One region of the Bacillus sp. UNCCL81 genome, then DNA from elsewhere that is predicted to be linked to it. Evidence: riboswitches for the same ligand, from Rfam matches in the RefSeq annotation. Region 1 holds a riboswitch; the other holds the start of a gene.

Region 1 (8,188 bases):
ATTTTTTTCTTCAATTCTTCCTGCCTCATAACCAAGTCTTCCTGCTTCAATAGCAAGTTTCATCGCAACTGCCATTTTTACAGGATCTTTTGCGTTAGAGACCGCAGTATTTAAAAGGACTCCATCAGCACCTAGCTCCATTGCAAAAGCTGCATCTTTTGGAGATCCGATTCCGGCATCTACTATAACAGGTACATTGGATTGCTCGATGATAAATCTAAGATTTAATGGATTAATAATTCCTTTTCCGGAACCGATTGGAGATGCACCTGGCATAATCGCATGGACACCAAGTTCTTCTAGTCTTCTTGCAAGCACAACATCATCGGAAGTATAAGGTAATACAATAAATCCTTCGTTTAATAACATTTCTGATGCCTTCAATGTTTCGATTGGATCAGGTAATAATGATTTATCACACCCAATTACTTCTACCTTGATCATATCGCATAAGCCTGACGCTTTTGCCAATCTTGCAATTCTAACTGCCTCTTCAGCAGTTTTTGCACCAGCTGTATTTGGCAATAATTTATATTTCGTTAGATCTAATTGTTCAAGAAAATTTGGTTGAGATTCCTCAAAAATATTCATTCTTCTAACAGCAAAAGTTAGTATCTCGGCTTCCGATACTTCAACAGCTTCTTTCTGGACTTCAAATGAAGGGTATTTTCCTGTTCCTAATAATAATCTTGAATGAAACGTATGATTTCCTACTTTTAACATGATTAGCCACCACCTACAAAATGTATTAATTCTACAGAATCTCCGTTAGAGAGATGAGTTAATGAATACTGTTCCTTATAAATAATTTCTTTATTAACCTCGACAATAACAATTCGGTTTTCTAATTGATATTTATTAAGCAGATCCTGAATTGTATAGGTATTGCTCGAAATATCGATATTCTTTCCATTTAATCTTATTTCCAAATGCATACACCTCCAAAGAGTTAAAATTAACGATTGATTTTAAATGCTTCGATCCAATTACGATTGACTTTCCGCTTAAGAATCAAATCTCGAATTAACTTTCCAGTTGCAGGTGCAAGCAATATTCCATTTCGAAAATGGCCAGTAGCAAATAAGATTTGATCTTCTTCTGGATGAGTTCCAATAAAGGGATTATAATCGAGAGTTCGCGGACGTAATCCTGCCCAAAATGAATCAATTTTCATGTCTTCAATGTCAGGAAGCATTTTTTTAGCGCTTTGTATTAATGACTCAATCCCCCCTAAGCTAGGGTTCTCATTCCATTCGTTGTCTACCATAGTAGCTCCGATGACAAGGCGACCGTCATTCCTTGGAACAATATATTTTTGTTCATGGAAAAGAGTATGTTTTAATGCAACCTTTTCACTTCTAACCGAGATGCATTCACCTTTAACGGGAATAATTTCGTGATGTAATCCAAGCTGTCCAAACAATGAATTACTCCAGACTCCACTTGCAACTACAATGGTTTTTGCTTCAAAATTGCCATTTGTTGTTTTAATTAAATAATGTGAATCATTTTTTTGAATCTGAAATACATGTGTATATTCAAAAATAGATGCACCTAAAATTTGAGCACCTTTGCAAAATGCGTTACAGACAGAAACAGGCAATACATTCACATCGTCTTCAATATAAGCTGCTCCAATTATGTTTGGATAAATGCCAGGTATCTGTTCTTTTAACTCTTCCTCGTTATACCAACGTGCCGAAGTTTGAGTGAGTAGGGGAGTTAATTGTTTTTTTTCTAAATCTGTATAAGCTAGTTTGAAAATGCCACCTTTTTTAAGTTCAATATCAATTCCACATAATTCCTTTAATTCTTCTTGAAGGTGAAAATAAGTTAATTGACTGTTTCTAGCAAAAGTAAAAAATGACTCAGAGTGATCCCACTCGGAATGGGCACCAAGCATTCCAGCAGCTGCCTTAGTTGTTTTCTGCCCAACTTGCTGTCCTTCAAGAACTGCGACATTAATGTTTTCTTTGGCCAGATAATAAGCAATGGAACAACCTATTATTCCACCACCAATTACGACAACATCAAATTTCTTGTTCATAAGTAAATTTACACCTTTCAAAATATTGCAACGCAGCTTCTAGGGGATTTCGGGCAGAAAATATACCAGACATTACAGCAATACCGTCAATGTCGTTCCTTTTTAGAACTTGTATATGTTCAGGTAATATTCCTCCGACCGCATAGATTGGTATGGTTAACGTTTTTTTCATTTCTGGAATTAGTTCAATTCCATTAGGTGTTAATCCATTTTTACACTCTGTTTCAAAACAATGACCGTACATAATATAGTCAGCTTGATCATTTTCTGCCTGTATTGCTTCAGTAAGTGTGTGAACTGATTTTCCTACTCGTAAATTAGGAAAATATTCTTTTACATCAACAAGTGGAAGACCATGTCCTGGCAAGTGAATATTTGTTAGGTTAGAGAAAATAGCTATATCTAATCGATCATTTAAAACAATTTTTTTCATATCTACTTTGTTCATTTTTAGTAGATTTAAGAGTGATATTAGCTCGATTGCCTTTTTCGATTTTTCGCGAATATGTACATAATCAACTGCATCGATTATTTGAATTATTTTTGTAGCAAGTACTTCCACTGTGTGCTGATCATCTGTAATTGCAATAAGTTCCATGTCCCAGCCACTTTCATTATCAAAATTTTTTCAACAAAAAAACCACTTCCCTAAAAAAAGAAAGTGGTTACATTGCACGCGAAAAAAGTATAAAATGCGCCACTTTCCTACGCAGGTACTAGCCTGTTCAGGTTTTGAGGGTTTAAAAGTAACTACTTTATTCTCAGCCCTTATCAAGGGATCCCCTAGTGATGAATATGTATGAAAATTAATCTTAGCATAGCATATAAAAAATAATATTCAATACTAAATTTATTTTTACTAGTCCAATTTATTACCAGAAATTGGGCTTGAAGTATAGTGAAATCAGTGTTTTTAGGGTGATAAAAAAACTAATAATTTTTTTAATTTGGAATTTCTGTAAAAATTTAGGGAAATAAAATCATTTACATTTTAAATTTGTGGGTTTATATTTAGGTGGAACAAGTTAATAGATTGACTAGGGGTGTCCAATTAGTTGGGCTGAGAGAGAAACGCGATCTTAGTTTCTTAACCCTCAGGACCTGATCTGGTTCATACCAGCGTGGGGAAGTTAGAAATTTCTCATTAATGATTACATAATTGTTAATGTAGTTTTACTAACATTTAGCCGGGTCTTAAATATAAGATTCCGGCTTTTTTCATGCTTTAAATGGATTGGATTTCGTCCTTTTTAAACTAATTAAAAAGGGGAATGAAATCAAATGAACAATTCTGTAAATGAAATGAATTTTTCCATCATGTCTAGTTTTTCAGGGAGTAAGAAGGTGTATGTTGAAGGATCTAGACCTGACATTAAGGTGCCAATGCGTGAGATTCAATTAAGTCCAACAACTGGCACTTTTGGCGAAGAAGAAAATGCTCCAGTTAGAGTATACGACACTAGCGGACCTTACACAGATTCAGCTAGCTCAGTTGATATTCGAATGGGACTTAAGGCGATTAGACAAAACTGGGTAATCGAACGAAATGATGTTGAAGAGTATGAAGGGCGTGAAATTAAGCCTGAAGATAATGGATATAGAAAAGAGTCAGATCAACATAATGTTGAGGTATTTAAAGGGTTAAAAAGAAAACCGTTACGTGCAAAAGATAATGGAAATATTACTCAAATGCATTATGCTCGTAAAGGGATTATTACACCTGAAATGGAATTTATTGCGATTCGAGAGAATGTTTCAGCTGAATTTGTTCGCGATGAAGTTGCAAAAGGAAGGGCTGTCATTCCATCGAATATTAATCACCCTGAAAGTGAGCCAATGATCATCGGTCGTAATTTTCATGTAAAAATAAACGCCAATATAGGTAATTCAGCGGTTACCTCTTCAATCGAAGAAGAAGTAGAAAAAATGACATGGGCTACTCGCTGGGGTGCGGATACGATGATGGATCTTTCAACTGGTAAGAATATTCATACAACACGTGAATGGATTATCCGAAATTCTCCAGTACCAGTAGGGACAGTTCCGATTTATCAGGCGCTTGAAAAGGTTAATGGAATTGCGGAAGACTTAAGCTGGGAAGTGTTTCGAGATACTCTAATTGAGCAAGCGGAACAAGGGGTAGACTATTTTACAATTCACGCGGGTGTATTATTACGTTATATCCCATTAACGGCAAAACGAGTGACAGGAATTGTATCTCGTGGTGGCTCTATTTTGGCTCAGTGGTGTTTAGCTCATCATAAAGAGAATTTTTTATATACTCATTTTGAAGAAATTTGTGAAATTATGAAGCGTTATGACGTAACATTCTCTTTAGGAGATGGACTGAGACCAGGTTCAATCGCCGATGCAAATGACGAAGCACAGTTTGCTGAGTTAGAAACTCTAGGTGAGTTAACGAAAATTGCATGGAAACACGATGTTCAAGTTATGATTGAAGGACCGGGACATGTACCAATGCACTTAATTAAAGAGAATATGGATAAACAATTAGAAATTTGTCAGGAAGCGCCATTTTATACATTAGGACCGTTAACGACTGATATTGCGCCTGGATACGATCACATTACATCAGCGATCGGTGCAGCAATGATTGGTTGGTTTGGTACTGCAATGCTTTGTTATGTAACTCCGAAAGAGCATTTAGGTCTTCCAAATAAAGAAGATGTAAGAGTAGGTGTTATTACATACAAAATAGCAGCGCATGCAGCTGACTTAGCAAAAGGCCACCCTGGTGCACAAAAAAGAGATGATGCACTTTCAAAAGCAAGATTTGAATTTAGATGGCGTGATCAGTTTAATCTTTCACTTGATCCGGAAAGAGCAATTGAATATCACGACGAAACATTACCTGCTGAAGGAGCTAAAACAGCGCATTTTTGTTCAATGTGTGGTCCAAAATTCTGTAGTATGAGAATCTCTCAAGATATTCGAGATATAGTAAAACAAGAAGAACTTCAGAATGATTCAATCATTGAAGAAGGAATGCAAGAAAAAGCACTTGAATTTAGAAAACAAGGCGGAGAAATCTATCAATAAGGGTGTGAGCCTTATATGAATAGGGTAGAAGAAATCATAAAAGAAATAAAGAATTTGGAAAGAAATATGAATCAGTTGAAAATTGAACTGAGCACAATTCAAAAAAACTGTGTACACGATTTCCAGAAGAAAGATACGATACAAGAATGCCTTAAATGCAATTTAATTGAAAGTTTAAGCTGGTAATAGGAATTAACAATGAAAAAACAAACCTCAAAACAAAGAGGTTTGTTTTTTTACTCGAGAATTAATGTTCCGACAAACTATTGATTGAAACTTCTTCCTCCCGATCTGGTTGACCAAGCGGATAGATTCTAGCAGTTTCATTTGTTTCATCAACATGTTGAATGTAAATTGGTACTCCATTATACGTCACATTTGCCATTTCAGGTGAAGAAGCAATCTCTTGAGCGCGTTGTTTATTCATAGTGAACCTCCTCTTAATTAAAAATAGAAACCTAACATATTATTAACCGTGGGGTGATTGGGTATTCATTTAAAATTTTTCTTAAAAAGCATGCCGCATTATAAAGACTTACGCTCTTAAATTTGAGAGAAGGTCTTTTTTTTATTGTTTTTTAAGAGAAATGCTGAAGGTAAAGAAATGAAGTAAAAGGGAATAGGAAGAATCAAGCAAAGAGGCCTTATATACAAATATTACCATTGAAAATGATTATCATTACTGCTACGATTGTAAACGGTAATTGATAATGATAACTATTTTCAATAAAATGCAAAGGAGGTGGAATTTATCGAGGATAATCAATTTTGAGAATTAAATATCAATTTTAAAAAAAACACATGATATTAGTGAGAATTTAGAATTTCTTACTATAAAGAATTGGAGAACTTATTTAAATGGAATTATTCATTCAGCAACTAAAAAATAATGCTTTTCAATGTTTATTTACTTTAATGCGAATTCTATTTGGAATTGGTTGGTTATTTGCTGGGGTTACGAAAATTACTGAGAAGCGTTGGTATAGTGAACCTGGGACTTTTATTAAAACCTATTTTATTTTGGCCATTGAAAAGCCAAATGTCCCTGAGTTTTATAAATATTTCATTCAACATTTTGCAATGAAGCATTACTTATTTTTTAATTACACGATTCCTGTAGTTCAAATTTTAATTGGCATTCTATTAATAATGGGTTTATTCATTCTTCCTTCTGTATTATTTTGTCTATTTATGCATATTAATTTCATTCTTTCAGGTAATATGAACTTAATAAGTTTAACCTTATATACAAGCGCTTTTGGAATTTTACTTTCTTTAAATCGAGTTTACGTGTTAAGTTTAGATCGTTACCTTGGAATAGAAAAACTGTTCGTCTTAAAAAGTTCAGTACATATCAATACAATTCATTCAAAGCAAGCTCAGGCTTCTTAATATATAATAAAAAAACTCCTGTTAAAATTTAACAGGAGTTTTATAGTTTTTAAAGATTACCAGTGATGTCCATATCCATATCCGTCATATCCAGACCAGCAAGCTGCTCCAACAATGATTAATAAAATAAATAGAACAACGATTAAAGCAAAACCGTTAAGATGGTGACCGTGATGTCCAGTACTCATACATGTGACCTCCTTCATACGATATTTAAGGGAAACTCCCTTAGGGTCATGTAACTAATTGAAAATTACAATTAGGAGAGGTGGATAATGTATCGTATGTTTTTTTGCCAACTATGAAACTAGTCTATAATGTAATTAGGCTTATACCTAGACGTAAGTTTTAATAAATGAATTATTTTTCCTTAGGAAGTGAAATTGCAGTTTCAACTACATAACCATTTTGAAACTTCACAGCAATTGTACCTAAATAAGTGTCAGTAGGCTGAAGTGTTTCGGTACAAGTAAAATAACGAATATGTACAACTTCTTTCGTATCTTTACTAATCTTTTGACAAGCAAGTAAATTACTTAGTCGTTTTAATGCAATCTCTCTTTTCACTCCAATAAGATCTTTTTTAATAAATGATTCATAATAATTTTTTAATGGGAACATTTTAACAGCTCCTGTTCTTCGAAAATAAAATTTCCTAAGTCGTATCATATCATAAAGTAAATCTGTTTTTGTAAAGTTTGTTGTTGTGGAAAATATGTAACTAACAAAAAAATCCCACTATAGGTTACTATAGTGGGATTTGCTTACTTATGCAGTTTGATTTGAATCCTTATCAAACTTATTTTTACCGTTTAGTTTAGAATTTTTATATCCGTATGTGCTATAAATTACTAAACCGATTACTAACCAAACTACGAAACCTTTCCAAGTAAATGATGAAAGTTGTAGCATTAAATATACACAGAATACAACAGCTAATACTGGTACTACAGGTACCCAAGGAGTTTTGAATCCTCGCTTTAAGTCTGGGCGAGTTTTTCTTAATACAAGAATACCAAGAGAAACAGCAGAGAAAGCGAATAGCGTACCGATATTTGTTAATTCAGCTAATTTGTTTAATGGAATTAAGCCAGCGAATAAAGCAACTAATCCGCCAGTTACCCAAGTGCTTGTTACAGGAACTGAAGTTTTCTTATTAACTTTTGATAATTTACCTGGTAATAAACCGTCTTTAGAGATTGCATAGAATAGACGAGTTTGTCCAAACATCATTACGATTAATACAGTTGTAATACCGATGATTGCGCCAAGTGAAATGAAACCAGCAGCCCAATCTTGGTGAATAAATGCTAGTGCAAAAGCAACAGGGTCTTTAACACCTAATTGATCAAACGGAACGATACCAGTAAGAATTAATGAAACGACAATATATAAGATTGTACAAATTGTTAAAGCTGAGATAATACCGATTGGTAAGTTACGTTGAGGGTTTTTAACTTCCTCAGCTGCAGTTGATACTGCATCAAATCCAAAGTAAGCAAATACTACTACTGCAGCACCAGCTGTTACCCCATGGAATCCCATTGGCATAAATGGAGTCCAGTTATGCGGTTGAACGTACCAAACACCAACAACGATGAAAAGTGCTACTACTGCTAATTTTACAATTACCATGATCGTGTTAAGTTTTGCAGATTCTCTAACACCTCTAGTAAGAATGAACGTTAC
Region 2 (8,188 bases), on a different contig from region 1:
TTTTTAATACTGTTCTCCATGGTAGTAAAGAATGATCCTGAGGCATAAAACTAACATGACCAAGTTCTCCATTTATTATCGATCCATTTAACTTTACTTCTCCAGAATCTGCTTTTACTAAACCACCTATAAGGTGGAACAACGTACTTTTCCCACTACCAGATGGACCTAGAATCGATACAAATTCACCCTCGTTTACATAAAGGGATATATTATCTAATACTTTATAACCGCTATAACTCTTTGATAATTGTTCCACTTGTAATGTCATTTTCGTTTCTCCCCTTTAACTTTCCATTTAACAGTAAACCGTTCAATTACAACTATTAGGAAGAAGAAAAGCATACTTAAAAACATAATGATAAAAATTGAAACAAATACTCGATCTGTTCTAAATGAAGATGAAGCTAATGTCATATACACCCCAATTCCAGATTTCGCTCCTAGCCATTCAGAGATAACTGCCCCCATAACACTATAAGTCGCTGAAATTTTTAAGCCAGAAAAAATGGAAGGTAGAGAAAAAGGCAATTCAACTTTCCAAAAAATTTGTGATTTGGATGCTCCCGCCATTTTCATATAATTAATTAATTCACTTGGTGTTTGTCGAAAACCATCCAAAGCTGAAACTGTAACTGGGAAAAAACAAACAAGAGAAATAATGATTAATTTAGGTAATACACCAAATCCAAACCAAATAATTAAAAGAGGTGCCAATACGATAATTGGTACATTTTGTGAAAGAATTAATAATGGGTAAAAAGCTTCCCTAACACCTGGAATTAAATGCAATAGAAATGCGATTAAAAATCCTAATAAACTACCAATTAAAAAACCAATAATCGTTAATTGAATTGTAGAAGAAATATGAGGAAGTAGTGAATCAGTTGATTTCATTCCTTCTTTAAAGATTTCGATTGGTCCTGGTAATAACCAAGATTCGATTTTCCAAATTTTAATACTTAGCTGCCAACAAATTAAAAAAAGCAGGATGACAACGATCGGTTGCCATCCTTTTATATTTTTAGATTTCATTAACGGTACTTCTCCGTTAACACATCCATTGTAATACCTTGTGGTTGATAAAGAATTTTCATTTGAGTTATTACATTGTGGCAACCTATTTCAATCATTCTTTCATTCATTTTTTGAACAACCATTAATAATTGATTCAAGTCGCCTTCCATAGTTGTTTCCAATGGTTGAACTTGATATTTTACGCCTGATTCATCAATAATTTTAATTGCTTCATCAACTGCTGGAATAACATCCTCAATATTATTCGTTTTCGGTATAATTTGGACACTCATTAAAGTAGTTTGCATTTTTGCTCCTCCTTATTTCGCTGGTAAGAATTCATTCGTAAATGCTTCTTTTGGCTTAAAGTTTCCTTCTAATAATTTATTTTCAGCTAAGAAATCAGCATAGTTTTTCCAAACTGATAACTTTTGCTCACCCCAACGGTCTGCATCATCTTTATATTTAGATGCTAACCATTCTTGGCTTTTTTCCACTAATTTTTTATCTAGATCAGGATTATCCTTTATTAAAATCGAAGCAGCTTCTTTTGGGTTATCAATCGCAAAATTATATCCTTTTGATGCTGCAGCCACAAACGCTTTTACTATTTTAGGGTTTTTACTAATCATTTTTTCGTTCGTTGCTAAAACTGGAGTATAGTAATCTAGCTTTTTACTATAATCAGTTAAATAAATCATGTTTAATTTTTCTCCACGTAGCTCTGCTTCAATCCCTGTCCATCCTTGATAAATCCACGCAAAATCGATATCTCTTTTTACCGCTGTAAAGAAATCAGCATCACCCATATTAACGATATTTAACTTATTAACATTAGCATTTTCTTCTGACATAAGTGATTTTAAAATAGCCTTTTCAACCGGTGAACCCCATCCACCATACGTTTTTCCAACGAAATCTTTTGGAGATTTAATTTCTTTTTTCACTGGTGATGCAAATCCAGAAGTATTATGTTGAATAATTGCTGCAATTGAAACAATCGGTACATTTTGAACCCTTGCTTGCGTAATTGACTCTTGATAAGAAACACCAAAGTCTGCTTTACCTGATGCCACCAATTGGTCTGCACCTGTTTCTCCAGGGCTGATTATATCTACATCAAGTCCTTGTTCCTTAAAGTAACCTTTGTCCTTAGCAACAAATAGCCCAGTATGATTTGTATTTGGCGTCCAGTCTAGTACGACAGTCACCTTTTTTAATTTCTTTGTCTTTTTAGTAGTAGCAGTTTTGTTTTGACCACACCCGGTTAACATTAAACAAATAGCTACTAAAAATACTACTAGTTTTTTCATTATCTATATCTCCTTTTTGTTTTTGGTTTATACAAAAAGAAAACGTCCGGATACTGACCCGGACGTAAATGCGCTGTAAAAAACATATCTAAAAAGAGATACTGTTCCCTACGCTGGCATCACCCAGATCAGGTTCTAAGAGTCAACATCTTAAGGATGCTATCTCAGCCAGCAACACTGGCTCCTCCACATTTTTTCTCATATATAAACTTTTCCTCATTAATATAACAGATAATGATTTAATTTACGAATTATTTTTAACTTGTGTTTAAATGTTTTAATACTCTGTTAATAGGCGTAATAAAACTATGAAATTTTAACATTTTTAAAAAGAGAATGATAAACAAAAATATCATTTCTTATAGTAAAATCTTAAATGAATAAAGAATATACTACATCAACAAATTATTAAGTAAAATGAGGGGATTTTTTGAATAAACCAATCGGAGTCATTGACTCAGGTGTTGGGGGCTTAACAGTTGCCAAACAAATTATAAGACAATTACCTAAAGAGGACATTTTATACTTAGGCGATACTGCAAGATGTCCATACGGATCACGACCATATTCGGAAATCAGAGAATTCACTTGGGAAATGACTAATTTTCTAATGGAAAAGGATATAAAAATGTTAGTCATCGCCTGTAATACAGCAACTTCAGTCGTTTTAAATGAAATGCGAGAAAAACTTCAAATCCCAGTCATTGGAGTTGTCCGCCCAGGTGCTAGAGCAGCAATAAAATTAACCCAAAATGACCAAATCGGTGTCATAGGAACGAATGCTACTATTAATAGTAAAGCATATCATTCTGCACTAAAGCGGATTAATGACAAAGTTATAATTGAAGGTTTGGCATGCCCAGAGTTTGCCGGAATTGTTGAAAATGGAGACTACAATAAACCTGAAATATTTGAGATTGTTAAACATACTCTTTCACCGCTTATTGATTCAAATATTGATACCCTAATACTTGGTTGCACACATTACCCATTATTAAGTCCAATCATCCAAAAAGTGATGGGTCCATCAATCCAACTTATCAGCTCTGGAGATGAAACGGCTTTAGAAGTAAGTGCAATTTTGGATCAACAAAATATATTATCTAACTCTGAAATCACTTCCCATGAATTTTTTACAACTGGGGATCCAACCATTTTTAGTAAAATAGCTTCATCTTTATTCCAGGAACCGATGGAAAACGTAAAGTATATTAAACTATAAAGGTCAATAGACGACATTAAATGAAGAAAACCAACAAAGTAAACCTTTGTTGGTTTTTGTGTTTTTAAATTGCGAACGCTCTTCTATTTCATAAAATTTATTCTTTTTTATTACTTGCAAAATAATCTTTAAGCATTGCATTATTTTTTACAATATCATCTAATGTGTATTGATCTAAAACTTGTAAAAATTGTTCTAATGCATTATTAAATATATGTTTTAAAGAACAAACAGGTGTAATAACACAAGTATTACCGTGTTCAAAACATTCTACAATATTAAAGTCTTCTTCAGTTTTACGAATTATTTCGCCGATATTTATTTCTGTTGGCAATTTAGCTAAACGGATTCCACCGTTTCTGCCACGGATCGTTTCGATGTAACCCATCTTTCCTAAATTATAAATTATTTTCATTAAATGATTTTTAGAAATATCATAAGCTTCAGCGATGTCCTTAATATTAACTAATTTTTCACGTGGCTCAGAGCTTAGAAATATTAGTACACGAAGAGAGTAATCCGAATAAGTTGTTAAACGCATAACTTGTCCTCACTGTTTTATTTAAGATTAATCATAGCATAATTGTGAACTTTTTTTAAACTTTTATGTATTTTTGCGAAAAAATTCACAATAGATGTATTTTACATATTGCTTTAAATAAATCCTAGGTCTAAGATAAAGATGCATTTACAATACTACTTTAAATCGTGATTAGGGGGATTTTTCATGCTATCTCAAAAAACAATTGATATTATTAAGTCAACAGTTCCAGTCTTAGAAGTAAAGGGTACAGAAATCACTAAAGTATTCTATAAAAATTTATTTACTAATCATCCTGAACTATTAAATGTATTTAATCAAACAAACCAACAACAAGGTAGACAACAAACTGCTCTTGCAAACACTGTTTTAGCTGCTGCACAGAACATTGATAAATTAGCAACAATTATTCCTGTTGTAAAACAAATTGCGCAAAAGCACCGCAGTCTTCAAGTTAAACCAGAGCACTATCCAGTCGTAGGGCAACATTTACTAGGGGCAATTAAAGAAGTACTTGGTGATGCTGCAACTGATGAAATACTAGGTGCTTGGGCGGAAGCATATGGAGTTATTGCACAAGTATTTATCGATATCGAAAAAGAAATGTATAAAGAAGCATCTTCTCAAGAAGGCGGTTGGTCTGAATTTAAAGAGTTTAAAGTGATCGAAAAAGTTGAGGAAAGCGATGTAATAACATCATTCTACTTAGCTCCTAAAGATGGTTCTTCAGTTCCTACTTTCTTACCTGGTCAATATATTACTGTTCGTTCACAAATTCCTGGTGAAGAATATTTATCAAACAGACAATATAGTTTATCTGATGCACCAGGTAAAAATTACTTTAGAATTTCAGTAAAAAGAGAAGCTGAAGAAAACCAACCACTTGGGAAATTCTCAAACTACCTGCACAATCAAGTAAAAGTTGGTGATACATTAGAAATTACTGCTCCAGCAGGTGAATTTACTTTAAATACTGAAATTGATTCAGATGTTGTTTTCTTAAGTGGTGGTGTTGGAATTACACCATTAATTAGCATGGCTAAATCAATTGCAAGCAATCAACCAAAACGTCAAGTCAGCTTCATAAGCGCTTCAAGAAATGGTAAATTACAAGCATTTGAAAATGAACTAAACCAATTAAAAGAGCAATTAACAAATTACAATTTATCATTTGTTTATGAAAATCCATCTGAGGAAGATGTTCAAAATAACAACTTTAAAAAGCAAGGTTATATTGATGCAGAATGGTTAAATAACAATGTTAAATCAGACAATGCAGATTATTACGTATGTGGACCAGTTCCATTTTTAAAAGCTATTATAACAAGTTTGAAAGAATTGGGTATTAATGATACACAAATTCATTATGAATTCTTCGGACCAGCAATGAGTTTAGATACTGAACCTAAAAGCCCTGTACATCAAGGCTAATACTTAAAAAAGATGCTCAATTTAGAGCATCTTTTTTCATTTCTGTTCTAATAATACAGCCACTTTTTTTAAAATTGTTGGTATTGTAAAGCTACCAAAAATTGCGATTAGGTCACTTGAGTAGTATTTTTTTAGAGTGCCATATACTAAGCTACTTATCATAAGATCGTACAAAAAGAATCGACCAAATTCTCGTTTAGTTATGACCATAAAGATGATAGTTGGATTTCTTGTTGTTAGAATAAGCCCACCTTCTTCTAGAAAAATTGATCATTCTAATAAATGAAAATCGCTAATTTATTTTTTATCAAATATCCAATAATATTTTTCAATTTCTTCTTTTACTTTTATCATGCCAATTTTCTCTAAAACTTTAATAGAGGCATGATTATAAATGGAACAAATAGCAGTTATTCTTGTAACATGATTTTGCTTTAATCCCCACTCACAAAAAGCCCTACCCATTTCAGTTGCATAGCCCTTACCTTGATAACTAGGTGCAATACTATAACCTATTTCCATAATACCAGTTTCGTCAGGGCCACCTTTAAATCCCATGTCCCCAATAATTACTTGATCTTTTTTATGAATAATAATCCCTTCATATTTTTCTTCGTTAGGATGCTTTTGAAAACGAGAGATTTTATAAGGGAAAAGATTTTTATATACGAGAATTGGCCACCCATGAGCGAATCTATAAAATTGATTTTCAAATTCTAACTCTTTATTTCCACTTAAAACAGAAACCATCGCTTCTGCTGTAAAAGTCATTAATAGTAAGTTTTTAGTTTCAGTGATTAGCATTAACTGACTCCTGTATACTAAATTTTATAGTTTTTTTGACTACTGCTTCCCTTAAAAAATATTCTCGAAATTACTAATCCAATCAAACCAAGCAGTATAAATAAACCGGCTCTAACCATCAATGTAATATTTGGTAAATCTATTAATACAAGTTTTCCTAGTGTCAGCAATAATAAACCGATCCCAGTATATGTCCAAACTTTAAACTTCTTAATGTTGCCAAGTATCATAGCTAAAATTGAAAGTAAGATCCAACTTATATTAATTAATAATCGAATCATATTATCAGATTGATCTACAGCAAGTATTTGAACAATTTGTGTTATAAAGGCAATCAATATAACTGTAATTAATAAAGAACTGCTTAATAAGATAAATTGTTTTTCATCTTCATTTTTATATGCCAAAATTGCAATCGTAATGAGTGCTAGAATTAACATTAGCCAATTCATCGTTTCAAAAGACCAAAAAGAATCTATTCCAACTGATAAAATGGATATCCCTACAGGAATAAATGTAAGGGAAGCTATAATTAATTTCAGTAGATCTCGATATCTTAAATAAAATAAATAAGATGATACCGCTTGAATTATTAATACAGTACATAGTAAGTTTTCTGAAACACTATCCAAACAAAGGAATGAAATGGCTAATATAAAATTAGTCGAAAATCCAAAGAAAAAATCCGATTTCTTTTTATAATAAAAGGTCAGTAATAAATATCCTACACATAAAAAGATTAAAATCATTGTTCTAGTCTGATCTTCAAATGCACTAAAGATCCAACCAATTGTTAAAATAAAACTAGTGTGAAGAATTAATACTTGCTTTTTAATAGTAAGCTTAGATTTGATCAATATAGCTAGCAAACTAATATGTTGAACGATAATACTTAGTGCGAAATATTTAATTCCATTCGTATTAAAATTGACTAAAGCAACAATTAAATATGATAAGTGCAATAATATTGCAGACGAAAGATAGATGAATTTATATTTCTTAAATGCTGCATAAAACATAAAGCATAAGTAAATCACTGTTTCATAGACAGAGAAAAATAAATAGTTTGGCGAATTACTTTTGACTAGGAAAGGGACAAAAACGGCTCCTACTATACTTATTAATCCAATAACTTCTGATTTGTATCTATTCATAGAATAAAAACCAATACATACCCAAATAATTAAAAGGGTAAATGCAATCGTTGACCCAACCATGTGATATAAATGATGCATGGCAAATGTAGTTAAAAATAATACGGGTAACACGCCACCAATTAATGATTGGCCAAGTGTTGACCGCTTAGCTTTCATTTGACGATTACCGTACCAGAATAAAGCAATGGCTATAACAAATCCAATTCCTACTTTTGCATACTTGTTTAATACCCCATAATCTGATGCCGCTTTAAATCCCCACATTACGCCAAGAATGAAAATAAATATAAAAAATCTAGGTAACCACTTTTGGAAAATAAGTGCTTCATAATCAATCTTTTCATTTTCAACAGTTACTTTTACCTGTCTACTAACTGTTTTTTGTGGTTTAGCATTAATAACTTTAGTTTGACTTATTTGTTTAATCTCGTTTGAAGTTTCTTTCGTTATTAAGAGAAATTCAATTTGTTTCTTCATTTCTCTGACTTCTTCTTCAAGCTTTTCTACCTTTTTTTGAAGATCTTGACTCTGATTATCCAACTGCATCACCTCTTATCATAACTATGTATTTTATTAAGACTAAATAACTGAAAAGACATCCTTCATATAAGTTCGCTATTTCCTAAGATTTATCCTATAAAAAATTGCTTATGAAGTCTGTTTTTTGCAAATTTCGTCATATTTCCCAGAAAATAAAGGCAAT

What was found. A riboswitch is a leader RNA that binds a small molecule or an ion and turns the genes downstream of it on or off. The one in region 1 is predicted to bind thiamine pyrophosphate.
Region 2: another riboswitch for thiamine pyrophosphate. It lies ahead of BM319_RS11815 (ABC transporter substrate-binding protein); the one in region 1 lies ahead of thiC (phosphomethylpyrimidine synthase ThiC).

Annotation. Positions count from the first base shown of each region.
Region 1 is NZ_FOMF01000008.1:112,577-120,764, reverse strand. Features, by position in the region: gene BM319_RS17500 (thiazole synthase) at 1-723, opposite strand, end outside; gene thiS (sulfur carrier protein ThiS) at 726-929, opposite strand; gene thiO (glycine oxidase ThiO) at 956-2,047, opposite strand; gene BM319_RS17485 (thiamine phosphate synthase) at 2,031-2,645, opposite strand; TPP riboswitch at 2,733-2,842, opposite strand; TPP riboswitch at 3,077-3,192, shown strand; gene thiC (phosphomethylpyrimidine synthase ThiC) at 3,329-5,107, shown strand; gene BM319_RS17475 (small acid-soluble spore protein H) at 5,355-5,534, opposite strand; gene BM319_RS17470 (DoxX family membrane protein) at 5,966-6,499, shown strand; gene BM319_RS17465 (YjcZ family sporulation protein) at 6,556-6,687, opposite strand; gene BM319_RS17460 (hypothetical protein) at 6,860-7,120, opposite strand; gene bcaP (branched-chain amino acid transporter BcaP) at 7,268-8,188, opposite strand, start outside.
Region 2 is NZ_FOMF01000004.1:490,623-498,810, forward strand. Features, by position in the region: gene BM319_RS11800 (ABC transporter ATP-binding protein) at 1-271, opposite strand, end outside; gene BM319_RS11805 (ABC transporter permease) at 268-1,035, opposite strand; gene BM319_RS11810 (thiamine-binding protein) at 1,035-1,325, opposite strand; gene BM319_RS11815 (ABC transporter substrate-binding protein) at 1,338-2,330, opposite strand; TPP riboswitch at 2,419-2,528, opposite strand; gene racE (glutamate racemase) at 2,761-3,552, shown strand; gene BM319_RS11825 (RrF2 family transcriptional regulator) at 3,650-4,093, opposite strand; gene hmpA (NO-inducible flavohemoprotein) at 4,280-5,524, shown strand; gene BM319_RS11835 (GNAT family N-acetyltransferase) at 5,822-6,328, opposite strand; gene BM319_RS11840 (DUF2339 domain-containing protein) at 6,346-8,025, opposite strand.